Regions from separate parts of the Anaerostipes amylophilus genome, predicted to be linked through region 2. Evidence: a T-box and tRNA genes for the amino acid it is inferred to sense, from the RefSeq annotation. Region 2 holds a T-box; the other holds one or more tRNA genes.
What was found. A T-box is a leader RNA that pairs with one kind of tRNA and senses whether it is charged. The one in region 2 lies ahead of pheS (phenylalanine--tRNA ligase subunit alpha), so its partner is inferred to be a tRNA-Phe.
Positions count from the first base shown of each region.

Region 1: it encodes a tRNA-Phe, which carries the amino acid that the T-box ahead of pheS (phenylalanine--tRNA ligase subunit alpha) is inferred to sense. The anticodon was not compared.

Region 1 covers NZ_JAOQJG010000001.1:107,400-123,061, forward strand. The annotation lists gene OCV53_RS00520 (Rossmann-like and DUF2520 domain-containing protein) at 1-6, opposite strand, end outside; gene OCV53_RS00525 (ABC transporter ATP-binding protein) at 317-1,111, opposite strand; gene OCV53_RS00530 (ABC transporter permease) at 1,128-2,021, opposite strand; gene OCV53_RS00535 (ABC transporter substrate-binding protein) at 2,119-3,126, opposite strand; gene malQ (4-alpha-glucanotransferase) at 3,386-4,819, opposite strand; gene OCV53_RS00545 (NAD(P)-dependent malic enzyme) at 4,920-6,074, opposite strand; tRNA gene OCV53_RS00550 (tRNA-Gly) at 6,227-6,297, opposite strand; tRNA gene OCV53_RS00555 (tRNA-Phe) at 6,304-6,376, opposite strand; gene OCV53_RS00560 (HD domain-containing protein) at 6,449-6,931, opposite strand; gene OCV53_RS00565 (HAD domain-containing protein) at 6,976-7,476, opposite strand; gene OCV53_RS00570 (glycyl-radical enzyme activating protein) at 7,565-8,497, opposite strand; gene OCV53_RS00575 (glycyl radical protein) at 8,484-10,838, opposite strand; gene OCV53_RS00580 (DeoR/GlpR family DNA-binding transcription regulator) at 10,861-11,628, opposite strand; gene OCV53_RS00585 (DUF378 domain-containing protein) at 11,872-12,078, shown strand; gene OCV53_RS00590 (flavodoxin family protein) at 12,245-12,811, shown strand; gene OCV53_RS00595 (electron transfer flavoprotein subunit alpha/FixB family protein) at 12,958-13,935, opposite strand; gene OCV53_RS00600 (electron transfer flavoprotein subunit beta/FixA family protein) at 13,954-14,757, opposite strand; gene OCV53_RS00605 (acyl-CoA dehydrogenase family protein) at 14,778-15,662, opposite strand, start outside.
Region 2 covers NZ_JAOQJG010000003.1:135,418-151,079, reverse strand. The annotation lists gene OCV53_RS05175 (AAA family ATPase) at 1-221, opposite strand, end outside; gene pheT (phenylalanine--tRNA ligase subunit beta) at 373-2,793, opposite strand; gene pheS (phenylalanine--tRNA ligase subunit alpha) at 2,848-3,867, opposite strand; T-box leader at 3,964-4,195, opposite strand; gene OCV53_RS05155 (family 1 glycosylhydrolase) at 4,284-5,171, shown strand; gene OCV53_RS05150 (DMT family transporter) at 5,094-5,975, opposite strand; gene OCV53_RS05145 (HI0074 family nucleotidyltransferase substrate-binding subunit) at 6,122-6,532, opposite strand; gene OCV53_RS05140 (nucleotidyltransferase family protein) at 6,519-6,809, opposite strand; gene OCV53_RS05135 (hypothetical protein) at 7,308-7,502, opposite strand; gene OCV53_RS05130 (hypothetical protein) at 7,514-8,038, opposite strand; gene OCV53_RS05125 (RHS repeat-associated core domain-containing protein) at 8,085-9,173, opposite strand; gene OCV53_RS05120 (ankyrin repeat domain-containing protein) at 9,322-10,290, opposite strand; gene OCV53_RS05115 (hypothetical protein) at 10,479-11,528, opposite strand; gene OCV53_RS05110 (hypothetical protein) at 11,668-11,952, opposite strand; gene OCV53_RS05105 (hypothetical protein) at 12,022-12,972, opposite strand; gene OCV53_RS05100 (DUF5412 family protein) at 13,438-14,772, opposite strand; gene OCV53_RS05095 (hypothetical protein) at 14,849-14,980, opposite strand; gene OCV53_RS05090 (hypothetical protein) at 15,046-15,336, opposite strand.

The sequences.
Region 1 (15,662 bases), on a different contig from region 2:
TTTCATACATGTATCACCTGCTTTCTTGCGGGTGATGTTCTAAGTTAAATTGATTTGCCGGTATGATTTCTTTCAAGAATACCATCCAGATGTTAACTATAACACCCGTGTGGGGAAATAGCAAGTATAATTTTGATTTGTTGATAGTGTTGCATGTATGAGTCAGAAAGAACAAGAGAAGAAATATTTATAAGAATAAAGGGTGACACTCAACATACACACCACTTAAGTTTTCCAATCTTGTAATTATCCACACTTTAGACTTCAGGTATATGATAAAAAATAAATAAGCAACCGAAAGTGATGCATTGGAATTTTAAGACAACAACATTCTATCGTTTGCAAATTCTCCGCCGCTGGCTTCTTCGAATTTCTGCAATAAATCTGCTACCTTAAGCTTCTTCTTTTCTTCCCCTTTCACATCATAAATGATCTTTCCATCGCTCATCATGATCAGGCGGTTTCCGATATTGATCGCATCTTTCATATTATGTGTTACCATCATTGTTGTAAGATTATCTCTGGCTACGATCTTCTCTGTGATGTCTAGTACTTTCTTCGCAGTCTTTGGATCAAGGGCTGCTGTGTGTTCGTCTAATAATAGCAGGCTTGGTTTCTTTAGTGTTGCCATAAGCAGTGTCAATGCCTGTCTCTGACCTCCGGATAATAGTCCTACTTTGGATGTCATTCGATCTTCTAGTCCTAAGTCGAGCATTTGTAATTTTTCTTTAAACATTTCTTTTTCTTTTTTTGTGATTCCCCAGCTTAGGCCTCTTTTCTTTCCTCTACGGTTTGCCATTGCCATGTTTTCTTCAATCTGCATACCTGCTGCCGTTCCCATCATTGGGTCCTGGAATACTCTTCCTAACATGTAGGCACGTTTGTATTCTGGAAGATCTGAAATATCCTTGCCATCTAGAATGATCGTTCCTTGATCGATCGGATAGACTCCTGCTACCATGTTGAGTGTTGTAGATTTTCCGGCCCCATTTCCTCCGATGATCGTTACGAAGTCCCCAGGATCTAAGTGAAGATTGACTCCATTTAATGCTTTTTTCTCATTAATCGTTCCTTTATTAAATGTTTTATGTACATTTTTAATTTCTAACATAACTTTGCCCCTCTTTCTATGCTGGTGTCCTGCGGTGTGAATATTTTGATTTGAGAGCAGGAATACCGAGTGCTAATGCTACGATGATCGCTGTGAATAATTTCATATCATCGGTACTTAATCCGAAATGTAAAACAAGTGAGATGATCATACGATATACCATTGCTCCTCCGATCAGTGATGCAAGGATATAAGCAAAGTTAAAACGTTTTCCAAAGATAACTTCTCCGATTACAATGGATGCAAGACCAATTACAATAGATCCTGTTCCCATTTTGATATCTCCGTATCCTTGGTTCTGGGCTACTAAAGCTCCAGATACTGAGATCAGTCCATTAGAAATCACCAATCCTAACACTTTGGATGTATCTGTATTGCCCCCTAAAGCACGTACCATAAATTCATTGTTTCCTGTTGCCCTAAGTGCACATCCGATCTCTGTTCCAAAAAACCAGTACAGAGCTGCGATCACAATGGCTCCAATAATGACTCCAACTACCAATGTTGCCAGTGTCTGATCTACTCCTAACAGATCCATTACCTTTGTAAATGCAGTGTCTTCTCCAAGTAATGAAACATTTGGTCCTCCCATAACTCTGATATTAACGGACCATAATGCGATCATTGTTAAAATACCTGCTAAGATCGCAGGGATCATAAGTTTCGTGTGCAGCCAGCCTGTAACAAGTCCTGCTAACATTCCTCCTACAAGTGCAAATAATAATGTTACAAATGGATTGACTCCCCTTGTAATAAGGATTGCACTGATACATCCACCGAGTGCAAATGTTCCATCGCAGGATAAGTCTGCGATATCTAAGATCCTAAATGTAATATAAACTCCCAGTGCCATGATTCCCCATAATGTTCCTTGGGCTAATGCACTATAAAGATTTGTAATTAATGCCATTTTCTACCTCTTTTCTAAATGCACAGAAGTGCCTCCCGCAAATCGGAAGACACTTCCTGATCTTCTTGTAATCTTACATGCAAGAAAATCTTATTTATTATTCTTTATCTGTCTTTTTCTGTGTTGTTACCATCTTAGCTTCTTTTTTTAACTTCTCTGGAATCTTAATTCCTAATGTCTTTACTGTGTCTTTATTGATGATCAGATCCGCATTTTCCTGATATTCAATTGGCATATCTTTTGGTTCAGCTTTTCCTTCTAAGATCTTTACTGCCTGCTTTGCTGTCTGCTGTCCTAACTTGTAGTAGTTAACTCCGTATGTTGCAAGTCCTCCACCTGTACACATTCCTTCTTCAGCTACGATAAATGGAATCTTAGCTTCATTTGCTACCATGGATACTGTATTGATTCCTGCTGCGATCATGTTGTCTGTTGGTGAATAGATTGCATCAACTTTACCTTTTAAGGATTCTACAACCTGACGGATCTCACTGGATTCTGATACTGTTGCATCGATTGTTTTTAATCCTAATTTCTTTGCTTCTTTCTTCGCAAGTCCTACCTGGAATTTGGAGTTTGCTTCTGCAGAACAATATAACATTGCAACTTTCTTTGCATTTGGAATTAATTCTTTTAATAGATTCATCTGTTTTGCTACTGGTGTTAAATCTGATGTTCCAGATACGTTTGTTCCTGGTTTTTTATTTGATTTCACCAGTTTGGCATCGGCTGGATCTGTAACAGCTGTTACTAAAATCGGAATATCTTTTGATTCATTGGCCATTGCCTGTGCTGCTGGTGTTGCGATCGCTAATACAAGATCGCACTTATCTGTGACAAATTGTTTGGCAATTGTCTGACAATTTGACTGTTCATTCTGTGCGTTCTTATATTCAATCTTGATCTTGTCTCCGTCTTTATATCCAGCTTTCTCAAGACCATCCTTAAACCCTTTGTAAGATGCATCTAAAGCATCATGTTCTACTAACTGAACGACTCCGATCTTCTTCTGGTCTGAACTGTCTTTCTTGCTTGAGCAACCAACCATTGTGGATAATGCTAATGCAGCAACTAATCCTGTTGCCATGACTTTCTTTAATCTCATATTTTTCTCCTCCTTAATATCGTTCCCGATTGTATTCCTTGACTTTAAACTTCTGAACTTTAAAACTTCAACGCTTTTATGTACTAAATTGTAGCACTATGATTTTGTGTCGTCAAGCTAATTTTATTGCTTTATATGGTACATCATATTCCATACAATCTAATATCAATTATTTTATACGCATATTTCTTTATTTCTATGCAAAAAAGGATGAAAGATTTCCCAAATTCTTTCATCCTTTTTCTTCTATCAATTTCTTCTATTGCTGTGCTTCTTCGGCTGCTTTCTTCGCATTCTCTTCTGCAACTGTACGATATTTTATTGTCAGTGTTCTGATCAGTTCTTTTAACTCATCTGTTAACTGCTCTTCTTTCACTCTCCACTCCCAGTTACCACCTACCGTAGATGGTGTGTTGATCCTTGCTTCATTTCCTAATCCAAGATAATCCTGAAGTGGGATGATCACCATATCGCTTCGACTCTCTAATGCAAGAGAAATCAAGTCTAAATGTACAGTTCCTGTTCTCTCGATCGTACTGTATTTTAAATAATGCTCTAAGAATTTCTTATCATCTTCTGATAATGTTTCGTACCATCCAACAACCGTATCATTGTCATGTGTTCCTGTGTATACAACACTATTTTCTTTGTATTTATGTGGAAGATAGATGCTGTCATCATATGCTCCAAATGCAAATTCCAGAACATTCATTCCTGGGAATCCTGTGTCATCTAACAGTTTGTGAACACTGTCTGTTAAAAATCCTAAGTTCTCTGCAATAACCTTCTTGTCTCCAAGTTGTTCCTTCATTGCTTCAAAGAACTCAATTCCTGGACCTTTGACCCATTCTCCATTGACTGCTGTTTCATCTTCTGCCGGAATCTCGAAATACTCGTCAAATCCTCTGAAATGATCTAAGCGTAATACATCATATAGCATGAAGTTATGACATAGTCTGTTCATCCACCATTCGTAGTTTGTCTTCTTATGATATTCCCAATCATAGACTGGATTAGACCATACCTGTCCATCTTCTGCAAATGCATCTGGAGGGCATCCTCCAACAACAGTTGGCTTTCCTTCTTCATCAACTTTAAATAATTCTTTGTGATATGTAAAGGCTGTTCCGTCCAAGGCTACATAGAATGGAAGATCTCCTACGATCTGAATTCCTTTATCATTGGCGTATTTCTTTAACTTGAGCCATTGTTTATGGAAATAATATTGACAAAAAGCGAAATAACTCTCTGGCAATTTACTCTTTTTCTTGCTCATATACTCTGTATATTCTCCAAGCCAGTACTCATTGTCTTTGACAAATTTCTTATACTCTTCGTCTGGATGGAATCTGAAATAAGCCTTTCTTAATAGTTTTCTATGATTCTGTCTTACTGTATCATAGTCAACTTTCCCCTGATTTTCTTCCTTGATCGATTCGAGTTCCTTTTTCTTAAGCAGTCCTTCTTCAAGTAGTTGTTCTAAGTCAATATAGTATGCACTTCCTGCAAAACTTGAAAACGAAAGATAAGGAGAATTTCCTGCTCCGATCGTTCCTAATGGAAGGATCTGCCAGTAGTTCTGGCCTGCTTCTTCTAAAAAGTCTACAAATTTATATGCTTCTTTTGAAAAGCATCCGATTCCGTAATCTGATGGTAAACTAAATATTGGTAATAATATTCCACTTGTTTTCATTGAATAAATTCTCCTAATTTTTTCTCATGATGCAATATAGTATATCACAAAACATACTCCTTGAACAGAAGTGCCCTTGTACTTAATTTAGTTCTATGGCTTATTTCTGGCTTTCTTCTGCAACAGCTTTTGCTACAGCTTTGCATACTCTCTCATCGAAAGCTCCTGGAATAATATATTCTTCATTTAATTCATCATCACTGATAATACTTGCGATTGCTCTTGCTGCTGCCATCTTCATCTCTTCTGTGATCTGTCCGGCTCTTGCATCTAAGGCTCCTCTGAAGATTCCTGGGAATACTAATACGTTGTTGATCTGGTTCGGGAAGTCAGATCTTCCTGTTGCGATCACCCTTGCTCCACCTTTTTTCGCTTCATCTGGCATGATCTCTGGTGTTGGGTTTGCCATTGCGAAGATGATCGCATCGTCTGCCATTGTAGATACCATCTCAGCTGTTACGATATTTGGTGCGGAAACTCCGATAAATACATCTTTATCTTTGATGATCTCCGTTAATGGACCTGTCTGTTTATCTTTGTTTGTGATCTCTGCCATCTCTTTCTGGGCTGGGTTCATCCAGTCTTCTCCTGGGCATAATGCACCTTTCTGATCAACTAATACTACATTTCCAGCTCCGAACTGTAATAATAATTTACAGATAGAGATTCCTGCAGATCCTGCTCCGTTGATCACGATGTTGGCATCTTCCATTTTCTTTCCGACAAATTTTAAGGCATTTAATAATCCGGCTGCTACAACAATGGCTGTTCCATGCTGGTCATCATGGAAAACTGGGATGTCTAATTCTTCTTTTAAGCGGCGTTCAATTTCAAAACATCTTGGTGCGGAAATATCTTCTAAATTAATACCACCGAAACATGGTGCGATATTTTTGACTGTCTTGATGATCTCTTCTGTGTCTTTTGTATCAAGACAGATTGGAAATGCATCGATATCTGCAAATTCTTTAAATAAAAGGGCTTTTCCTTCCATAACAGGCATCGCTGCTTCTGGCCCGATATCTCCAAGTCCTAATACAGCTGTTCCGTCAGATACGACAGCGACTAAATTTCCTTTTGCTGTATAGCGGTATACATCTTCTTTATTATCACGGATCTTACGACAAGGTTCTGCAACTCCTGGTGTGTAAGCTGTGCTTAGGTCATCTCTTGTCTTTACTGTTACTTTAGAACGTACTGCGATCTTTCCTTTATTTTTTTCGTGCATTTCTAATGCCAGTTTGTTGTAATCCATTTTTGTATCTCCTTTATGGTATGATGTTTCAGATTTTTGTTCTTTTATTATTGTATCATAACATAATTTGATTGACCATGTTTTTAAAAATATGGTATAATAGAAAATTACAATAAAAAAAGAAGAATGCATAACATTCTTCTTAATAAAAGAGCGGGTGATGGGAATCGAACCCACGTGATCAGCTTGGAAGGCTGGAGTTCTACCATTGAACTACACCCGCATACAATGCCCAGAGCCGGAATCGAACCAGCGACACGAGGATTTTCAGTCCTCTGCTCTACCGACTGAGCTATCTGGGCAGTTAAGTTGTTGTCTCATTTCTGCGACTTCTATACTTTATCATATTCCTCGTGTCTTGGCAAGCTTTTTTTTCAAAAAATTTTATTTATCAGCCAGATTCCTGTTTTGGTCTTAAAAATCTTGTTTTTTACGGACTCAATTGTCTCTTTGGAACTTTGTTCTTCCGCAAGATTTACAAGGAAATCTGCTTCTACAAGAATCTGATAGTCGATTCCATCGATTTGATCATATGTGTGATGATGTCCGATCAGATAGCAGACTCTCTCTATTTTTGTTTTATCGTACTGTAAGTCTTTCAACATCTTCTGCGCGATTGCTGGTCCTTCAATCTCCTGATATTTTCCTGCACTGCTGTTATATTTTTCTTCGCTTATTTTGATCCCAATATCGTGTGTTAATGCAGCCACTTCAAGAATATCTAAAGTTTTCTTATCTAATCCTTCCTGTTCTCCGATCAGTTTCGCATATGCGTGTACTTTCAGGAAATGCTGGATTCTCTTTGGGTCTCCTTTGTAATAATCGATCATTGCTGTTGTCACTTGATTTTTGTCCATCTGTCCAATCCCCTTTGATACTTTCTTATTTAATATCTTCTTATTTAATATTTTCTGAAAAAGCTAAATAGTCTTTTTTTATTTAATATCCTGATTGCTCTGTCTGCATCTTCTGCTCGTAATCCACCTGTACAAAAATCTGTCTTTACCAGATGCTTATCAAATCCATGTCTATGCCATTCGTAGTCTCCATCATCTAATATGACAAATCCTTCAATCTTCTCTTCGCACTTATCTAACCAGTCTTTGATCTCGTCTTCTCTTCTTCCACTGCTTAGATATTCTGTCTTATCTATGATCTTTAGATCGTATTTTGCTAAAATATCAACCAGGATCTGGCACCAGTCCTGTACTGCATCACTGTGTTCTGCCCATCCATATCTCCAGGAAGATGATAAAACGATCTTGGCTCCTGTTGCATCTACGATTTTCTTCAAATTCTTAATATTCTCCTCGTCTACGGAGATCAATTGGGCATCTTCAGATTTTTCAAATAACTGCTGCGAATTTAATACTCCATCTACGTCCAGAAATATAACTTTCATGTCTTTATTCCCCCTTTTACCTTTACGGCTATAAGACATGGTCCTTGTTGAGTATTATACTCTCTTTTCTCGAAAACGTAAATCCTTTTCAAATTTGCTCATTTATAATATTTTCTAATCCACCCTCAATTGCCCAATTCTTAAATTCCTGCATCTGTTCTTTCGTGTACAATTTAGGATTTTCTTCAAAACAGTATTCTTTATCTACCAAATGATATTTGGCTTCTGCCAGTGGATTATAGTTTAAGATTTCATAAGAAACATACTGATAGATTCCATTTAAATATTTTGCAATCCCTTTGATGTTCTCTCTGGTTGCAGTCATGCCTGGGATCATCGGTGTTCTTATGATTACTTTGTTTCTATTTGATGTCTCTAGTAAGTATCTGATATTCTCTTTGATCTTGCGATTTGAAACCCCTGTATAATGCATATGATCTTTCTCTGTTGCTAACTTAAGGTCTGCAAAGATACGATCTAAATATGGAAGAATTTCTTTGATCACTTCCTGCTCTGCATAAAGAGATGTCTCAATCGCAGTGTGGATTCCTTCTTTTTTACATGCTTTTAACAGCTCTTTTGTAAACTTCCACTGTAAAAGTGGTTCCCCACCTGAGATCGTAACCCCGCCGTTTCCGTGGCGGTAAAATGGATTATCTTTGCGGATTTCTTCCATAACCATCTCCACAGTCATCTCTCTGGAATCCATAGCGATCGCTCCCGTTGGACACCACTCAATGATCGTATTCCAGTCTTCATTTTTGTCAGGATGAAGATGAATCTGGTCTTCTTCCAGTGTAACTCCGTGTTCTTTTGATTTAGCAATACAAGTTTTACAATGTATGCATCGATTTTCAAAATAGATTGGTCTTTTGCGAATGGAAATTCCTTCTGGATTCTGACACCACACACATTTTAAAGGACATCCCTTTAAAAAGACTGTAGTACGGATCCCATCTCCGTCGTGCGTTGAAAATCTACGAATATCAAATACTTTTCCTGTCATCTTAAATATCTCCATAACTTGTTCTTGCGATGATCTCATTTTGCAGTTCATCGGCAAGTTCTGTAAAGTAGGCTGTGTAACCTGCAACTCTGACAGTCAATCCACGATATTGTTCTGGATTCTTCTTTGCTGCAAGCAGGTCTTCTTTTCTTACTACATTAAACTGGATATGTGGAATCTCAAGATCAACAAAAGTTCTTAAGAAATTCGCAAACTTATCAATTCCTGTCTCTGTCTTAAAAAATTCTGGAAGGAATTTCATATTCAACAATCCACCATTCGTTGTCAATGTCTTATCTAATTTGGATACAGATTTTAATACGGCTGTTGGTCCTTTGATATCTCTTCCATATACTGGAGACATTCCTCCATCTGCCAGTGGCTCCCCTGCGTATCTTCCATCTGGAGTTGCCCCGACATTTTCACCCATTGGTACATGAGCTGATACGGTATACATACCTGTGTGATATGGACCATTTCGATAATTCTTAAATGTTCTTAATCGATTCTTGAAATAATCTGCCCATTTTGTTCCCTGTTTATCAACTTCATCAATATCATTTCCGTATTTTGGAACTTTATTAACGCACATGGCTCTTAAGATTTCATATCCTTCAAAATTGTTCTTTAATGCATCAAGCATTTCTTTTTGTGTGCATCTTTTTTCATCATACACCAGCTGCTTAATCGCAGCAAGGCTGTCTGCCAGATTGGCAATCTGGATCATCTGAATTCCAGATAAATTATACTTTGCTCCCCCTGCTGTGACATCCATTCCATTTTCCATGCAGTTCTCAATAGAAGCTGATAAGAATGGAGATGGAAGAAGATCAATATGTGCCTTCTCTACTTCTTCACATGCAAGGATCATCTTATCCATAAAATAATTAATCTGTTTCTTGAATGCTGCTTCCAAGTCTTCAAATGTCTCGTATGTTTCAAGATTTCCATAATCTGGTGCGATCTTTTCTCCGGTTAAGAGACATGTTCCACCAGTTAATGTGACTTCCAATGCTTTGTTCAAGTTAAACATTGCAGAGTCACTCCATCCAAGGTTATTTCCCTGTGTTGTTAATTCTACACATCCTACGATCGCGTAGTCTCTGGCATCTTTTTCTTCGATTCCTAATTCTTGAATAGATGGGATCACTGCCTTATCATTAAAGAATTGTGGCATTCCGCTTCCTTTGGCTACGACTCTGACTGCTTCTTTTAATAACTCATCCGATGTTCCTTCGTGAAGTCTGACAGAAAGATTTGGTTGTGGAAGTCCTAAGTGCTTCTGTGATTCTAAGAATAAGAAAGAAAGATCATTATATGTATCATTTCCATTTTCATCCTGCCCACCGATCGCAATATTAAATCCGATTGGGAATCCAGCGAAATATTTAGCTCCGTGAGAATTTCTCATGTATACGATCTCATTAAATTTCAGCCATAAGCATTCAATGATCTCTAATGCCTGCTGTTTATCTAAGATTCCATCTTTGATATCTTTTTCATAATAAGGTGCTAAATGTCTGTCTAATCTTCCTGGTGAAAATGAAGATGCATTGGATTCCATCTGTAAGATAACAAATAAAAACCATGTAGACTGCACTGCTTCGTGGAATGTCTGTACTGGTCTTTCAGAAATATTCTTACAGTTTCTGGCTACTTTGATCATTGTTTGTTTTCTTGTTTCATCTGATTCATTTTCTGCCATATCCATGATCAGATCGTGATAACGGACCATAAAATGTTTGGCACCTTCCATAACGATCTTAACACTCTCATAGAAGTCTTTCTGCCCTTCTTTACATGTCTTTAATTTTTCTTCTGCCTGATCAAGTAGTCCCTGTGGTCCCATCTTTAACCATTTTACACAGTTTGGACAGATATGTCCTTGTGCATGGTCTTTCTGATTGATCTTTACAACTTTAGCGATCTCGTTGATCTCTTTTCCATATCTCTGGTTCAGGACATCTTCTAAGGATTTTCCTTCCCAATATGGTTTGATGTCTTTGCGGAATGTTTCAATATCTTCTTGATGCACATTGAAACGATCCTGCGGTCTTGTTGGAAGTGTTTCAAATTCTTTATCGACCCATGTACTTCCACTCTCCGGAAATACAACTCCATAACGGACTCCGGCTGTACGATTTCCAACGATCAGCTCATCCGGTTCTACACGAATCTCCATCTGTTCTAATGCTGCCTTTAAAGATTTGGCTCTCTGGATGATTCTTGGATCATCTTCATTTTCCTGATATGTTTTTGTGATGATCAGTGCCTGCTCAATTGATGCATATCTTGGCTCTGACAACATTTTATCTTTTAAATCTTTGATTCGTTGTGTCTGATATAATCCATCCATAGTCTTTGTCCTTTCTATTTTTCTATATGATCTTTGTCTGATATTCTTCTAATTTCTTCTTAATTTCCTCTGAAAGTTCCTTCTCACAGATAACTCCTTCTATGTCATTAAAGGTAGCATATACATAGTTCGCTTTAAAATCAAACTTATTACTTTCCATAACAAGATAGCACTGACTGCTTTTTTGTACTGCATCACGTTTCATAATGCCGTCTTCCGGAACATACGTCGTGATCACATTATTGAAAAGATCCGCACCTACAACGCCCATAAAACAAATATCAAATCGGAAATTTTCCATCATCTGTCTCGTTAATTCACCTAAAAATCCATTCTGACTGCGATTAAACTGTCCACCAAGCAAAATAAAATTTACATTTTTTGTTGTTGTAAATAATTCTGCTATATCAAGCATGCAGCTTACCACTGTAATCTGAAGTTCTCTTTTTATAATTTCTTTTGCCAATTCAATATTCGTCGTTGATGTATCAAGAAATATCATATCTCCATTACGAATCAACTCAACTGCTTTTTTTGCAATCTGTTGTTTTTCTTTTATATTCTTATCTTTTCTTGTCGATACAATATTATTATGTCCTGGATGCAATGTATCAGGGCGAACCGCTCCACCATATGTTCTTTTTAAAAGGTTCTTTACCTCCATACTTGCCAGATCTTTACGAATACAATCCTCTGTTACTTCAAAGCGTTTGCTTAGATCCTTTACTTTCACTTTTTCATTTTCTTCTAGCAAACGTAATATTTCCTGATGTCGTTCTTCTACAAACATTCTTTTTTGTTCCTCCTGTTATAAGATCATGTCATTTTTGAAGCATATTTTGACAACATATATAAATTTCCGTTTCTTTATTGATTTTTATTGCTATTTATTATTTTATATTATTTTCATCAATTGTCAAGTCACTACTTTCTCGACTATTTTAAATGACAAATTTTTTATACATAAAATACGGAATTTTACAAATACTAAATTAGAATTTTATTCATTGTTCTAAGGAGGTTTGATTTTATTATGGGAAATAAAGTTCTTGATTGCACAGCTTTGACTCTTACGATCATTGGTGCTATTAACTGGGGACTGATCGGATTCTTTCGGTTTGATCTGGTGGCATTTTTGTTTGGTGATATGAGTTGGTTGTCACGTGTGGTTTATGCACTTGTGGGATTGTGTGGATTGTATATGCTGGCGTTTTACCAACATTGTGGGGATGATGCATAAATAAAGGTTATGATAGAAGATTATCCATATGATTCATATGGATAATCTTCATAACTTTAGTTTATTGGCATCTTGAATTGAAAATTTATCTCCTTGTCAAGAAACATCTTTTGACATAGAATATTGTTTGTAACTGGATTCTTTACTTTTAGAAAGGACGAGATAAATGAAAGTTTTATTATTAAATGGAAGTCCTCGCAAAGCTGGTTGCACTTTTACTGCTTTGACTGAGGTTGCAAATACTTTAAATGCACAGGGAATTGAGACTGAGATTTTTCAGGCTGGAGATCCTTCGATTGAAAATGTGAAGGTTGCAGCTAAGATCATGGAAAAATCTGACGCTTTAGTTATTGGGTCCCCTGTTTACTGGGCTTCTCCTAGTGGTCAGATCATTGAATTTATGGATAAATTCTGTTCTCAGGCTGGTAACTTTATGCTACATAAACCTGCAGCTGCTGTAACTTCCGCACGTCGTGCTGGTACAACTGCAACTTTGGATGTTCTCTTAAAATATCTTGAATATCATCAGATGCCTGTTGTTTCCTCAAACTACTGGAATATGGTTCATGGAAATACTCCTGAAGAAGTAAAACAGGATGAAGAAGGGCTCCAGATCATGCGTACATTAGGAAATAACATGGCTTGGCTGCTTCGCTGTATTGAGGCTGGGGCTGCTGCCGGAGTTGAAGTTCCTGCTACTGAAGAGAAAATTAAAACAAACTTTATTCGATAAAATTTTGAGTTTCTTCTTATTATATAATATCTAAATATAAAAACGGAAAGAAAGGTCAGGCTGCCTTTAAGGCAATCTGACCTTTTATAAATGGTGAATATACATTAAGTATAGAAACAAGCTATTTTATAAAAATAGATTTTTATTTACTGTGCATCCTTGATCTTTTTGATCTCCTCGATCATAACAGGAAGCACTTTCATAACATCTCCAACGATTCCAACATTTGCTACATCAAAGATTGGTGCGTCTTCATCTTTGTTGATCGCTACGATGTATCCTGAATTCATGATTCCTGATACATGCTGTGTTGCTCCGGAAATTCCGCAGGCAATGTATAGTTTTGGTGCAACGATCTTTCCAGACTGTCCTACCTGATGGATCTTTGATACCCATCCATCTTCAATGGCTGGTCTTGTTGCTCCGACAACACCGCCTAAAATGTTTGCAAGTTCTTCAACTAATGCGAAGTTTTCCTTGCTTCCCATTCCACGTCCACCAGAAACGATGACTTCTGCTTCTTCTAGGTTGATCGTTTCTGCGATTTCTTTGACGCTTTCTGTGATCTTAGCTTTGATCACATCTTCTGGTACTTTGACTTCTTTTGCAACGACTTCCCCTTCTGATGGGTTCTCAACTTTCTGGAATGCTCCAGAACGAAGAGTCGCTACCTGTGGAATACTTGTAATCTTTACATCTTCTAACACAGTTCCGCCATATAGTGGGCATGTGTATACAATTTCTCCATCTTCTGCTTTGACAGCTAAGACATCAGATGCACATCCTACACCTAATTTCGCTGCGACTGCTGGTGCGATGTCTTTTCCATCTTGTGTTCCACCGATAAATACTGCTTCTGGATTTTCGTCTTTTACTAACTGTGTTAAAACTGCTGCATATGCATCCAGATTATATTCTTTATAATCTTCGCTATCGACACAGATGACCTGATCGGCACCTGCCTCTGCTACTTTTTTCGCTGCATCTGCTACACCGCTTCCGATAACAACCGCTGTGACTTTCTCAGCATGTTCTTTGGCTGGTGAGAGCATTTCTAATCCAACTTTCACTGGATTTTCTTCTGCAGTTTCTACATATACCATGATATTCTTATATTCTGCCATGTCCTTTGTTCTCCCTTCCTAGAATACTTTGGCATCTGCCATCATAGCGACTGCTTTTAATGCTGAATCTTCTTCTGTTTCTTCCTGAATCTTGATTCCGGCTTCTTTCTTTGCTGGCTCATATAATTTGATCACCTGAACTTTTGCATTGTCTGCACCGACTTTTTCTTTTTCAAGATCCGCAAGATCAGCTTCTTTGATGTCACCGATTGGTTTCTTTCTGGCTGCCATTTTATTCTTGATCGTTGGGTAACGTGGATCATATTCTGGTTTTGTAACAGTAACAACACATGGTGCAGAAGCTTCTACTGTACGATATCCTTCTTCTGTTTCCTGTTTAGCTGTTACTTTGTCACCGTCTAAGGCAATTTCTGTGATATTTGTGATCACTCCGACTCCAAGTTCATCGGCTAACATGATTCCACCTTGTCCAAGTGCGGCATCTGTTGCTTCTTTTCCTGTGAAGATCAAGTCGAATTTCTGACCATTATCTGCTTCTAATTTTGCTACTACATTTTTTAAGATATTTGCGATTCCTGTTGTGTCAGAATCTTTGAAAGCATCATCACTTACTAAAAACGCGTGATCTGCTCCAACTGCAAGGCAGTTCTTTAAGGAGTTTTTCGCTCCTTCTTCTCCAACACATACAATGGTTATTTCTCCTTCTGAGGATTCTTTTAATCGTGCTGCCATTTCAAGAGCATAGGTGTCAAATGCATTTACAACAGGTGTAACATTGGCTAAATCCGGTGCTCCATCTGCATTTAAATGGATTTCTACAGAATCATCCGGAACCTGTTTCATACAAACTAAAATGTTCATTGTCTTACTCCTTCTTATTTTTATCTTCCAATTGTATTGTTAGCGATTACGATTCTCTGGATTTCGTTACTTCCTTCGAAGATCTGGAAGATCTTAGCATCTCTTAATAATTTTTCTACTGGATATTCTCTGCTGTATCCATATCCACCAAACATCTGGATTGCTTCAGAAGCTACTTCCATTGCGATATCTGATGCATAGCATTTTGCGATCGCTGCTTCTTTGGAATGTGGTAATCCCATATCCATCTTTGTTAAGGCATGTGCAACCATCTGACGAGCAGTCTCTGTCTTGATTTCCATATCAGCTACTTTAAACTGCATTGCCTGATTTTTGATAACTGGTTTACCAAACTGTACTCTTTCCTTGGCATATGCGATACCTTCGTTGATACCACGCTGTGCGATACCTGTTGCAACGCATCCCATCCATGCTCTTGCCTGGTCTAATGTCTTCATAGCGATTGGGAATCCTCTTCCTTCTTCTCCGATCAGATTTTCTGCTGGAATACGGCAGTCTTCTAATACAACATCACATGTGTTAGATGTACGGATACCCATTTTATTTTCTTCATTTCCTGTGCTTAATCCTGGAGTTCCAGCATCAACTAAGAACATAGAAATTCCTTTTGTACCTTTTGTTTTATCTGTCATTGCTGTGATGCAATAGAAAGATGCGATACCACCATTTGTGATGAAGCATTTTCTTCCATTTAATACCCATTCATCACCATCTTTGACAGCTGTTGTTGTACCTGCACTTGCATCAGATCCTGCTCCTGGTTCTGTTAAACAGAAAGCTCCAAATCCACCATCAATAATCTTCTGGCATACATGTTTTTTCTGTTCTTCATTTCCTGCGATCAGTACTGGTTTTGTTCCTAATCCACTGGCTGAGATTGTTGT
Region 2 (15,662 bases):
TTAAATAAATGCTCAGATTTTGTACCTTTTGAATAATAGGCAACTAACATCTGGGCTGCGAAAGATTTTCCGAATCTTCTTGGTCTGCTGAAACATGTAAGCTTTCTTGTTGTTCCCAGAACCTGATTGGTATATGCAATCAATTCTGTTTTATCCACATAGATATCATCTTTTAAAATATCTTCAAAGCCGTCTGCTGGCGGATTTAGATAAATTCCCATTCTGCTGTCACCTCGTTTCCTTTCTTTTATTTTTATATTAACACAAATGATGGTAAATTCCAATTTTGCTATATATAAATTCAAAAAATCCCCTGACAATATTATCTGCCAGAGGATTTTAATTCTCACTTTATTTTATTTTCAATCACAATTAAGCACGTAATTCAACGCCTAATTTCTTAAGTTCATCAAGAATCTTCTCAACGATCTTAGATACTTCTGCATCTTCTAATGTACGATCTTTTGCTCTGAATGTTAAGGAGTATGCTACGGATTTGTATCCTTTTTCGATCTGGTCTCCTTCGTAGACATCGAATAATTCGTAGGATTCAAGAAGTTTTCCACCTTTGTCTTTGAAGATCTTCTCAAGCTGTCCAACGAAGATGTCTTTCTTCATAACCATACTTAAGTCACGTTTCATTGCTGGGAATTTGGCTACTCCTTCGTATTTGCGGTCGAAGGTTGCTTTTGGTACTAATGTTGGCATGTCGATGACTGCTACATAGACTTCGCCTTTCATGTTGTAGTTATCCATAACTTCTGGATGGATCTGTCCGATGTAAGCGATCTTTTCTCCATCGATTGTGACATCTGCAGCTCTTCCTGGGTGTAAGAATGGATGTTTAGTTGTTGGTGTATATTCAGATGTTCCACCTAATCCAAGGGAATCAAGTATGTCTTCTACAACACCTTTTAATGTGAAGAAGTCACATTCTCCGTACATTCCAAGTGTCATCTGCATTCTTTCATCTGGTAATTCTGTTAATGGTAATGCTTTTGGAATATAGATATTTCCAAATTCGTATAGTCTTACGTTTTTATTTCTGTGTGCTAAGTTTGTAGCAAGAGATGTTAACATTCCGTTTAAGGAAACCGTTCTCATAATACTGAAGTCTTCTCCTAATGGGTTTGAAATCTCGATTGCCTGACGTTCTTTTGCATCTTCAGGTAATAATAATTTATCGAATACTTTTGGACTTTCGAAAGAATATGTCATTCCACCGCTAAATCCGTTCTGTTCTGCTACATTTCTGCAGACATCTTCGACACGGATCTTGAATGGTTTCTTACCGGCTGTGGATTCTCCGTTTGGTAATGTAACAGGGATGTTGTCATATCCGTAGAATCTTGCAACTTCTTCTGCAAGGTCTGCCATACGGTGAAGATCCTGACGGAAGGATGGTACGATCACTTCGTTTGTTGCTTCATCGTATCCAAGTTCGATTCTCGCAAAATATTCTAATACTTCTTCTTTGGATACATTTGTTCCAAGAAGAGCGTTCATCTTGTCTACTTCTAATGGAAGACGAATCTGTTTCACTGGATTTGGATAAACGTCAACGGCTCCTCCAACAACTTCTCCAGCTCCTAATTCTTCAATCAACTGGCATGCACGATCCATCGCTGCCATTGCATTTTCTGGGTCTAATCCTTTTTCGAATTTACCAGATGCATCCGTTCTTAAACCGATTCTCTTAGAAGAAAGTCGGATGTTTGTTCCGTCAAAGCATGCTGCTTCGAATAATAATGTCTTGATGTCATCTGTTACCATAGAGTTTGCTCCACCCATGATACCTGCGATACCGATTTCTTTTTCTCCATCACAGATCATTAAGACATTTTCGTCCAGTGTTCTTTCTTCACCATCTAATGTAGTGAATTTGTCTCCTGCTTTTGCACGGCGGACAACGATCTCTTTGTTTGAAATTGTATCAAGATCGTATGCATGCATTGGCTGTCCGTATTCTTCCATCACGTAGTTTGTGATATCAACTAAGTTATTGATCGGACGGATTCCCATTGCAGATAATCTTCTCTGCATCCATTCTGGTGATGGAGCTAATTTGATATTTTTCACAACTCTTGCTGTGTATCTTGGGCAAAGGTCTACGTCTTCAACTCTTACTTTAATGTAATCGTTGACATCTTCATCATTTCCAGTCTTTGTAACGACTGGTGGATAGAAGTCTTTCTTAAATGTAGCGGCTGCTTCTCTTGCCATACCGATCATACTGAAACAATCTACACGGTTTGATGTGATCTCGAATTCGACAACTGCATCACGAAGTCCTAAAGCTTCGACTGCATCGTCTCCCGGTTTCACATCTTTATTGAAAATGTAGATTCCATATTCTGGTGCTTCTGGGTACATATCTCTGGAACTTCCAAGTTCTTCGATAGAACACATCATACCAAAAGATTCTACTCCACGAAGTTTTCCTTTTTTGATCTTAATTCCATCTTCTGGATTCTTTCCACCGTCATGTCCTCCGGCTACTCGTCCACCGTCTAAGACAACTGGTACTAAGTCTCCTTCTGATACATTTGGTGCTCCTGTTACGATCTGAATAGTTTCATCTCCGACATTTACCTGGCAGATGATCAGTTTATCGGCATCCGGATGTTTCTCGATCTTCTCGATCTTTCCGACTACGATCTTTTCTAAGTTTTTATCTAAATATGTGACACTTTCCATGTTGGAACCAGATAATGTCATTTTATCTGCATATTCCTGTGGTGTGCAATCAAGATCAGGCACATAAGCTTTGATCCATGAAATTGGTGTATCCATTACTTTTATTCTCCTTTATTCTATCTTCTCTATTCGAAATATTCTTATCGTTTCCTAGAACTGTGATAAGAATCTCTTGTCGTTTTCGTATAACAGACGCATATCGTCGATCTCGTATTTTAATAATGCGACACGCTCTAGTCCGATTCCGAATGCAAATCCTGAATATACTTCTGGGTCGATTCCGCACATTTCAAGAACGTGTGGATGAACCATTCCGCATCCTAAGATCTCGATCCATCCGCTTCCTTTACACATACGGCATCCTTTTCCACCGCATTTGAAACATGTAACGTCTACTTCCGCACTTGGCTCTGTAAATGGGAAATGATGTGGACGGAATTTTACTTTTGTATCTGGTCCGAAGAATTCTTTTGCAAACTGCTCTAATGTTCCTTTTAAGTCTGCAAATGTGATTCCTTTATCTACAACTAATCCTTCTACCTGATGGAAAGATGGAGAATGTGTTGCATCAACTTCGTCAGAACGGAATACACGTCCAGGTGCGATCATACGGATTGGCATCTTCCCTGTCTCCATGATACGTGCCTGTACTGGAGATGTCTGTGTTCTTAACACGATATCTTTGTTAATATAGAATGTATCCTGTTCATCTTTTGCAGGATGGTTTGCAGGAATATTTAACATCTCAAAGTTATATTTATCGTATTCTACTTCTGGTCCTTCGACTACTTCGTATCCCATACCGATAAATACTCTCTCTAAATCTTCAAGAGCGATCTGGTTTGGATGACGATGTCCTTTTTCATGAGTTTTTCCAGGTAATGTAACGTCGATGACTTCACGTTTCATCTTCTCTTCACGAACTTTTTTCTTTAATAATGTCATCTCTTTTTCTAATGCTTCTTCGATGACTGCTCTGGTATCGTTAACCATCTGTCCAACGATCGGACGTTCTTCTTTGGCTACGTCTTTCATTCCTTTTAATACCTGAGTTAATTCACCTTTTTTACCCAGTACAGATACACGGATATCATTTAAGCTCTCCATTGCATCTGCTTGCTCGATTTTCTCCAAGGCAGCTTTCTTGATTGCCTCTAATCTCTCTTTCATCTGCTTAGTTCTCCTTTATTGATCTTTTCTATATTCTCGGATCAGGTTCATTTTTCTTTTTCTGTATATTTAAATAAAAGAAAAAGAACCCGTCCGCAAAGGGACGAGTTCTTGTTATATACTCGCGGTACCACCCTAATTCCTATGGTATCGTTAAACGTCTTCTTAATTACCATAAGCACTTAAGTCTCTGCGTAACGGGCAGACTCCGTTATCTCCTACTGATGCCTGATGTGAAAATGTATATTGCATCGCATTCAGAGATACAGCTACGGTGTGAATTTCGGAAGCTATGTAGCTTCTTACTGTGCACCATCAATGCCTTTAACGTTACTTATTTTATAACACCTTTAGGGGTTTGTCAATTGTGATTTTTTATCCATAGATACCAAATTTCTGTTATATTCATATAATCAATTTTTAAAATTTCTCCTGAAATATGCGGAAACGGTGCTATTTATGCTCCATGTGATAGTGTGATTGCAACTGTATATGACACCAAACATGCGATTGCTATGACTGCTGACAATGGTGCAGAAATTTTAATGCACATTGGTTTAGACACTGTTCAATTAGAAGGAGCATGGAATGTAGGCATAAAAGATTATAAAGCCCACGTTACGATTTCAAGCAAACGTATTCACGAAGCTATGGATGATACTTACTATCCAAAACGTCATGGATTCCTTCGCTACGCAAAGACATGTTTTGAGCATTACGGAGAATATGTGAAATATTGGATTACATTTAATGAAATTGACAGTATCCATCGTCACTCCTTTATTACTGCTGGTATCATTCCAGATCTTTGTGGAGAAAAAGGCGAAACACAGTGTTGTTATCAAGCATTGCACCATCGGTTTGTAGCTGTTGCAAAAGCTGCTATATTGTTACGCGAAATCGTTCCAGATGCAAAAATTGGTTCTATGATTACTAAATTAATGACATATCCTTATACTTGTGCCCCAGAAGATGTTGCTGCAACTCAACTTACTGTTGGTCTTAGAATTGCATTAATTGAACTTTATGATCGTTATAGACTAGCAGTTGATCTTCCAGAAGAAGAAGCTGCAAATATTGCTTTTTATATTATCAACGCACAAAATGATGATATCAATCACGATGCCATGCGTTATGCAAAGTTAGTAGGAAAAATCGTAAAATTAGTTATCTATATCATGCGCTACAAACCAGATAAAGAAAGCATACACTACTATATTTTCAAATCAATTTTCCCCTGGCAGTTGTGCCAGAATAATCGCTATAAACATCAGCGCACATCCTATCAATTCTCTCTGGCTTAAGTTTTGATGCAATACTAAAAATCCTGCGATCACAGATATCACGGATTCCAGACTTAAAATCAGGGAGGCCACTGTTGGATTCATGTTCTTCTGTCCAACCATCTGTAATGTATATCCAACTCCGCATGACAGTACTCCTGCATACAAGATTGGTTTCCATGCAAGTAAGATCGTACTGATCTCTGGATGCTCAAACAGTATCATTGGAATAAAGCAGATTATTCCACAGGAAAAAAACTGAATGCATGACATTTTTACTCCATCATTAAACTGTGTAAAATAATCGATCACTAAAATATGAATCGCAAATGCCAATGCACCTAAAAATACATAACTATCGCCTTTCCCAATCGAAAAGCCATCTGTAATACATAAAAAATAAAGTCCGATCAAAGCAATCATAACACTAATCCAGACAGATAATCCACATTTTTTTCCTAATAGCAAACCAAGAATGGGAACGATAATAATGTAAAAAGCTGTGATAAATCCTGCTTTTCCTACTGTTGTGTACATAATTCCAAATTGTTGAAGTGTACTTCCTATTGCAAGCGCAATTCCACAGCAGATTCCCCCGATCATTAATCTTTTTTTCTCGGAACTCGTCATCTTTTTCTTTACTTTTCCATGATTTAAAAGTGTAATGCACGGAATGAGTACAATCCCTCCTATCAATGTTCTTACGCAATTAAACGTAAATGGTCCGACATATTCCATTCCAACACTTTGTGCCACAAATGCACTTCCCCATATAATTGCTGCTAATAATAACAATAACATTCCTTTTATTTGTTTTTTCTTCATACCGTTCAATCCTTCTTTTTCATTCACATATATTTTTTTATTTTACTACGTTCGTTTTTTATACGCAAGCAAAAGAAAAAGGAGGAATATCTCTTGTAATCTAGTATTCATTGGCCTCTCTGTATATTTACAGATTCCAAAATCTTTTATTCCCAGTCATTTTTTACTTCTTCTAATTTGCTTCTTAACGTCTTTTCAAGAACAACAAATGCTGGAATAAAACTATCACGGATCAATAATATCATCTCATCAACTTCTTGTTCATTATATATATGAACAGATGTATTCCTTTTTTTTAACATCAATAACCATACTGCTGCATCATCTACAAAACTAAGTTTATATCCTAACTGTAAAATCTCTCTTGGTGACCCAGTTGCCGCTCCATCTGCTCCGTGCATTTTTAAGATTTCTTGTAATGCCTTCCATGCAAGCTCAAATGTCAAATTAAACTGTCCGATTACACCTATCCTATATATATCATTATTATCTGCCATTTCAAAATCTGCATTTTTTAACACTTCCAAGCAATTCGAAAAGTTCTCAAGCTTTTTCATATATCACCACACCATCCTTTTCTATTTCTTGTTTTAATTCCTCTGAAATTGACTTATCTGCTTCTACCACATCAAAACTTAAAAGGGAATGTACTTTTTCTTTAATATCCCAATAAAAAGAATCAAAATCTCCACCATATACAGCAATATCAATATCACTTCTCTCTGTATTGTCACCTCTTGCCCTTGATCCAAATAAAATCACTTTATTGATTGAATATTTTTTTGCAAATACAGAAATATCCCTTAAAACTCTCTCTGGAATATTATATTTCATACCCTGCTGTCTCCTGATTTTCTACATTAAATGTAATCTTATGTCTTGGGATATTATAACATCTTTTATCTATGCTATCCAATACAAGTTTCTGTTCTATACGTTAAATGTGTATTTTATTTGCAATTTTTTGAACAATTTAGTTTAATTCTACAATTTACTTTATAGACTGACTTCTCCTGTATTCTGGTCGATACTTGAAACTTCTCTTCCTATCGGGTCATAGGAAGTTGTATCTTCCTGTGGCACTTTTCCCTGAATATCATTAAGGTACCGTAGCCCTTATGAAATCTGATTCTAAAATTTATTATGATTATTCTAATTACTTTTCTGATTTCTCTATGTTTTCATGTTTTATTGCATCTCTTTTTTCTTTTCTGACTTCATAAGGTCTACGAATGAAATGTCTTTACTAATTATGCTCCCATAGTAAGCTTTGTAATATAAAATATATCGCATCATTCAAGTAGCCTTCAATCTAGTACTCCTTGTGCAGCTTTATTTTTCTGGAAAATAGTAATCATCCTCATCTAATTTTACTTTTTTTAAAATAAAATAATTTGGATATTCTTTAAATCCTGGTAATGTTGATCTATACTTTTTCATTACATTTCTTGCCTTTTTCCAACTTCCAAAATAACCAATGGGTAATAGGTTTCCTTCATCTCTATATGTTAGTTGATATACATACATATTGCATCACCTCATTTTCTAAAAATATCTTTCCATCCAAAAATTTCAATCTGATATCTTTGTCTTACAAATTTTAACATATCTTCATAAGTATTTGCTTCATATTGAATCTTTCCTTGTTGTTTATCTAAACAATACATTTCCCCACTCTCAATATTTTTCAAACACAAAAATTTTTCATGATCATAATAACAATCCATGCTACCTTGATACACTAATCTATCTTCTTGATTTCTTATTTCTATATTATGATTTTCTGAATTATGCTCTTGCTCTTTTTCAATTACATATCCTCTTAAAAGTTGAATTATGAAATATGACCTTGTTGCTCTCCAAAATCCTTCATCCCACCAAGGTTCATTCATTTTAAAATCATGAATTTCAAAAAAATCTTCTTTTCCTTTAAACCTTGGTTGTTCCAAAAGTTTTTTTCTTGCTGATTCTGCTTTCTCATATGATGAATATGCAGCAATAATCATTTCTTCATCATTTTCTGGATCTTGATCATAATATGAAAAAAATAGCTCATAAACCATTCTTATTATTACCTCCTTCAATATATTTTATACATTTACAAATTACTTATCTTCTTTTTTTGTATCGGTATCCCCTGTCTGCCCATTTTTTTAATTCACTATATTCATGTCCTTGTCTTCCTTTCCTTTTCCATTTCCCTTTTCCATAACGTTGGTCCATTTCCCTTTTTGCATAAGCATTTCCATTTTCTCCTGCTTTTGGATTATGTCCATCTGCCCAACTTGGTATATCTGATGATTTTTCTTTTTCACTCATTTTTGACTGCTTTTTCTTTTTTCCCTTACCTTTACTATGCATTATTCTATTAGCTGCTCTCCACGTAAGCCATATAGATATTCTAGTTTTAAAAGTAACTCTTCTTCCTGCATATCGTGTCTTTATCCTTCGTCTTTTCCAAGTTGAATATGATACATAAAATACCACTCCTCCTGCAACTACCTTTACTAATGTATATAATGCCACTGCATAGTGACCACTAGGATCAACATGATTTATTGGATTATTCGCACAATATACATATAAATGTTGTGTATCAGGTTTATCATTTTCTCCACGATAAGTATCTTCTATCAAAAATCTTGCATCCTCAGGATTATAATACCTTGCATTCAAATAATATAATCCTGTACTCTGGTCATAGATTCCACCCGTATAACAAACCTCATTCTCTGCTTTGTTATCTCCGTTGATTGCTGTCTCTCCAAAGTCTGTATACCGGTATGTTGCATCAGCACTTCCATCTTCTTTTACAAGACTTGTGGTACTTCCCTGGATATCTTTATGATACAACAGATAGTCCGTATGGTCACTTCCATATCTCTGTGTTGCAAGGATATTTCCATCCGTTCCGATCAGGTTCTGGGATGTCTGGCTGTTATCTCCATCCGTTGTATAGGAAACTACTCCGTCCTGATAGTAATAGTTCGTTGTTTTGCTTCCTTCCACTTTCTGGATCCTCTGTCCGTCTCCGTTATAACGGTTCTGCTGGATCACGGCTGTCTTTCCGTCTTTGTCGGTGACAGATACTTTGCTTAAGCGGTTCTCTGCATCATAAGTATAGGATTCTGTCTGTCCAGTCTTTGTATTCTTAACATCTGTCTGGTTTCCATTGGCATCATAGCTGTACTGGCGCACTTCATCAACTGGGTACCGTAGCCCTTATGAAATCTGATATTTTTTATATTATTTGGTTTATTGTGATTTTTTTAGTTACTTTTCTGATTTCACTACGTTTTCGTGTTTTATTGCATCTCTTTTTCCTTGTTTTCTGACTTCATAAGGTCTACGAGCACTTAAATTCGATACAGATTATTTCCTGCAATTCATCTTCTTTTACTTTTACCCCCTGCTCATATTGTTCCTTACCGTAATTTTGATAGGTGTCATATATTTCTTCTTTTGTTGGCTGATGACCTAAAGATTCTAGTGTTTTAAAAGATTTTTTATCGCCGAAGGCTAAAATAAATTCCCATACATCACAAGGTTTTCCGTAATGATTTTTCTTGAAATTCACTTTGTCTTTTTCTATCAAAATCTTTGCATTGTCTAAGTTTCCTGCGACAATCGCAAAATCAACTGCTCTCACTTTATAATAATCTGCCTTTGCTTTTGAATTTAATTGTTGTTCTAACAAATATTTTACTACTGAAGAATGATTGCATAGTGCTGCGATCTGCAATAATCCTACTTTATCTGAGTCTTTCCAAGAAAAATCATACCCTTGTTTTCTCATGATCTTCAATGTATCCACATTACAATGTGCTGCTGCAAAAGCTAATACCTGCTCTTTATCTTTTTTATTTATTTTATCTGATATCACAAGTTTTTGAAGTTTATGATCATCTCCATTCATTGCTGCTCGTAATCCTTGTGATATATTTTGTTTTCCGTCATATTTTTCTAATTTTTTTAAAATTTGAGGCGTGAAATAATACTGCATTCCCCAATTGCTGTTATCATTGTTTAAAAGAAATGAAACTATATCGGAATCAGGCTTTGCACCTGATTCCAATAGTCTATTTAACATGTCCATTTTCTCATTATAATTTTCAAATGGAATCCTACTTACCGTTCCTTTTAGTGCTGTTATCTCATCTCCTTTTTCATTAACATCTGCACCACTCTTTATCAATTGTGAGCATATTTGTAGCTGTACCTTTTCGCTCTCAATCTCTCTGACGGCTAATTCTAACGGCTTCGTTTTTGATGATGTTTTAATTGTTTCTTTTGCAAATTCTGCATGATTTTTCAATGCTTCCTTTACGCCTTGCATATTGAGATTACAAATAAAGGTGTATAACTGTTTTTTGGATATATCCTTGTCCTTATCTTTACTGCATCCACATATGGTAAACAAAATGTTGAAAGCATCGCAATCATAATAAAAATCTTTTTTCTTATTTTCTGACTTCACAAGGTCTATGGGGTCAAATGTCCAAATTATTTAATTCGCTCCATTATGTACACATTATTTGAAGATTTATCATCTTCATATAGTATTACATCATCGATCAAAAAGTTTATGCCTCCTGTCTTATATGTCGGTTTTTTTATAATATATGATTTGTTATCTTTTAAATCAAATACTTGCATTCCTTCATGCTCAGAATCATACATAACTTCGTCTACAATAACTTTTGTGGAATCCGCTATGGCATTTGCTCCTCCTTGAAATTCAAAAATCTTTTTATCCTTTTCATTTTTTTCATATTCATACATGACTTGTCGACCTATATCATCTTTAGTTTCCCATTTTGTATAATATAGTTTCCCATTATATACTGTTATTTCCATGTATATTGGATGATTGTCCATCTCATAATCCTCATACCATTTTATTCCTCGAATTCTCTGTTGTTTCTGCGTATTTAAATTTATCTCATAAATACCAGCTCCTCCTTTATCTATATAATATAAACATTCTCCTCCAAAACATATTTGCCTCATGTAACCTTTTATAAGAACTTTATATTTTTCTTCATTATATTGAACAACATATAAATTTGTATAATCCTCCATTATTATATACAATTTATTATGGTACATTTTTACCGAAACAACTTCTGCATTTACCCCACATTTCTTCAAATTTTCTTTTGATAAAATCTTTGTGTATTTTCCTTTGAAATTACTTTTATATATTTCTTGATTATATATATAATACAGATAATTTCCTTCTAGAGATAAGCCGCCTTTATTTACTCTCTTAAATGTTACGATTACTGATTTTTCTTTACTTTGTTTATTTACTTTTATAATTTTTTTACCATTTTCTATGTAAAAAACATAACTTTTATTTTCTACAACTGGATTTATGATTCTTAATGATCCATACCCATCATCACTTTTTATCTGCATTTTTTTAACATCTAAAATTTGAGATAATTTTCTATTAGAATTAACTTGTTTTTTCGTCGTCTTTCCATTACAAGCAGTCAGCATTATTAAACAGAAAATTAATAACAGATATCTAGTTTTTCTTTGTTTCATGTTCTTCCTCCTCATTGTATAAATTTCAAATTCCATACCGCCTTGTTATCTTTTGCAATTTTCTTGCAACTTCTACCCTCTGAATCTTTTTTCTTGTTTTCTGACTTCATAAGGTCTGCTTCATTTGTCACTTCTTTGTTTACATGTCCGTTGGCATCTTTAACACTGGTCGTGGTCTTTCCATCCGTTCCCATGTCATAAGGAATACTGTTACTGATGGTTTCGTTTCCATTCTTTCTGCTGACACCTGTGACACGGTTCTGGTCATCATAAGTATAGATTGTGACATTTCCATCGGTAACAGCACTCTCATTTTTCCATTGACATCATATGCAGTCTCATTAATAATGGTATCTTTTCCTATAGTAATACTGTCTCCATCAACAACCGGCTGGCTGATCGTATGAGTTATTTTTATAACCATCTATGATTGTCATATCTTTTTAAGCATCAAATTTCTCTGGTAACTGTCTCTTTGTCATATCTAATAATTTTACCATACTGGCTGCACATTCACCTTTCTAATCAGCTTTCCACCATAAGAATAAATATACATTTTCCTGTTTTTATAGTCTTCACCTGTTATGTCTATTACTATATATGATTTTGTAAATATGACTGATGTCCACGCACTATTCTTATTATTTTTGCTTTCAGATGCAATCTTTTTAATTTCTCCTGTCTTTATATCTAACACAAAAACATCCATATTATTTGTACTATAGTATAATTTGTTATTGTCTATCTTTAAATTATCATTTAAAAAGTCTTCTTCTTTTTTCAGATCTTTTATATAATACTTTTTCTTCTTACTCTTTTTATCATATGAATAAACATTTAACCCATCCGTTACCATGAAATGTTCGTCATCTATATATCCTGCCCACATAATATCTCCCCTATTTTTACATTTCACGATGGTTTTATCACTTAAATTTATTTCATAGATTTGCTTATCTACATTATTGTATGTATACAATTTTCCATGATCCTGTCTTAATATATAGGAGAATTCGCCTTTTAGAAAAACTTCTGTTTTCCCTGTTTTTAAATTTTTTCTATATATATTATTTTTAAAATCACTTGCCCCACTTTCTTTTAAATAATACATATATTCTGGTGATATGGTGCAAATTCCTGCCTGATCCAACTCTTCTTTGCCAAAGCCAAATCCTTTTGTCTTTTTGGAATATAATTCAATTCCTTCTTCCGCTCCAAATCTGTTATAATAAATTTTTTGTTTATTTAGTATAAATTTACTTCCAAATCCATAATAAGGAATCATACTACTTTTTATTAACTTCCATTTATTATGTTCAACGTCATATAAATACAATCTGTTCCATGGCGTTGTTGGAAATGTTGTTACCCCACCTGTATCAAGTAAGATTTTATCTTCTTGTGTATATTCGTTCATATTTGAGATTATTGAATCAACTTTCATTTGAGGCAGATATTGAATTGCTAATAAAATTCCATTAATTACTATTAATACAAAAATTATCTTTACTATTAAAACTATTTTTTTCTTACCATTATATCATCTCCTCACATTAAATCGAGTAGGAGGCGGTGACTAACCGCCGTCCTCTCACAGCACCGTACGTACCGTTCGGTATACGGCGCTTTCAATAGTTGACGTGCACTGACTGATAGGCTATGGCTAAATCATAAAAGCCACGGCGTATAACTTAAGGTAGCGTAGTCCTTATGAAATCTGATATTTTTTATATTATTAAATTTATCGCGATTATTCTAGCTACTTTTCTGATTTTGCTATTCTTCCTTGTTTTATTGTATCTCTTTTTCCTCGTTTTCTGACTTCGTAAGGTCTACAGGACCCAATGTGGTCAACTCATGAAAATGTTCTAACATAAGCAGAACCTCTTAGATTTAATACCTTTACTAATTACTTTTTATACCAATCTATAATTTTTTCTACTCCCATTTCTTTGGCATACTCATATATTGTTTCCGTTCCGCCCTTATAATTTTTATCCTTTAACTTCAAAAACAATTTATAAGCATAATCTTCATTTCCCTCATTCATTGCTTCTATCACTGCCTGCTTTATATACCAGTCAGATCGTAAGTCTAAATATTTTAATACCAGCTCTGCCATCTTCACATTTCCTGTCTGTGCTGTTTTTAGCAGGGCTTCTTGATTATCCATACCTGCTTCCAATAATTGTTTTGCTGTTGTTATTTGATCTTTCGATATAGCATATAACAAAGCATCTTCTCCAAAGCGATTTTTGTGTGTCAGTTTTAGGTTTTGAGCTAACAAGTTATTTAACAGCTTTTGATTTCCATATCCCGCTGCTATCATAAGCATTGTATTTCCATCTTTATCTGTAAGTTTTGCTTCTTCTTTTGTCCCCTCTGTTTTCTGTCCTCTTGCTGCCTTTAAGAGAACCTTTTGTTCTGCTGTCATATCTGTTTCTGGATTCTGGTTTAATTTATCATATACCCAATCCAAAACCTTATAATTGCAACTTGCTGCTTTCCATCGATAATTCCAAGGCTGTATCACAGCATTTTTTGTTTCTTCCGTTATAACCGCACCCATTTTTATTTCATCTTTTAATTGTTTAAGAATCTGCTTCTCTGAAAGATCACTCCTAATTGCAAATTCTAGTACGCCTTGTCCTTCATTATTTCTTTTACTTATATCGGCTCCATTGTCTTTCAATTGATGAAAAATCTTCATATTGCCTGTATAAGATGCTATCATCAACAAAGTATTCCCTTGTGCATCTGCATAATTTATATTTGATTTGTCTTTGAGTTGCTTTATAATCTTCTGCTCATCAATCTCTTGTTTTAGAATGGAAAGATATAGTGGATTGTTGTCTTTTTTTGAGTAAAAAGATTCCCCTGTGTTATCTCTTTCATCATATTGTTTATTCTTTGACAGATTTATTTTTGTGCCATTGATATAAACAATGTTTTCTGATTTCCAGACAATATATGCCCATGAAGTATTTGGCTGCCAGTATATGTTTTTCTTTGTTTGATCATTTTTAAGTTCTACTAATACGGAAGCATTTTCTTTGTTTGTATCTGCTGTATATACATTAAGTTGATGATTCTTAGATGGTGAATATGTTGTAAACAATCTTCTTTTTAATTTGATTGTATCTATCTTATTGGATTGCGTAAAATATATATATGCTAAAATGATGATACATGGAATTATAAGTAAAATTAATTGGTATCGTTTCTTTGTGAATCCCTTTTTCATACCTTTTTCCTCCGTTCCTTATCATTTATATCACAATCTTGTATTGGAATCAGGCTTTGCACCTGATTCCAATAGGCTATTTAACATGTCCATTTCCACTCTCAATCTCTCTGACAGCTAATTCTAACGGCTTCGTTTTTGATGATATTTTGATTGTTTCTTTTGCAAGTTCTGCATGATTTTTCAATGCTTCCTTTACGCCTTGCATATTGGGATTGCAAATAGAATCGTATAACTGTTTTTTGGATATATCCTTGTCTTTATCTTTACTAATTATGCTCCCGTGGCAAACCTTGCGATATAAAATATAGCATGTCGTTCAACCAGCCAGCGATCTAATACTCCTTGTGTAGCTTTATCTACAGGATATGGTTCTATAATATATGCCTTCTGATTTGACTTCAATTTATGGCTCTTATCTAATATTAAACTTCCTGTTATTGCCTCTTTAGGATATCCTGATATAAATACACTAAAGCGAACAGCGCCTTTATCTGTCATAAAACTATAGATTAAAAGGATTATGATAACTCCATAAATTAGAAATTTTCTTATTTTATCCATAATTCATCCTCCTATAATTAATCATTTAAAATGAATTATTCTATGATTTTCAGCATCACTCCTTTGTTTACATGTACGTTGGCATCTTTGACACTAGTCATAGTTTTTCCATCCGTTCCCATATCATATGAAATACTGTTATTGATGGTTTCGTTTCCATTCTTTCTGTCTACACCTGTGGCATAGTTCTGGTCATCATAAGTATAAGTTGTGACATTTCTGTTCCCATCATCTGCCGTCTTATTGATAATCGTATCTTTTCATTTAACTATGTTTCTTTGTTTTATTGCACCTCTTTTTTCCGACTTCGTAAGATCCACGAGACC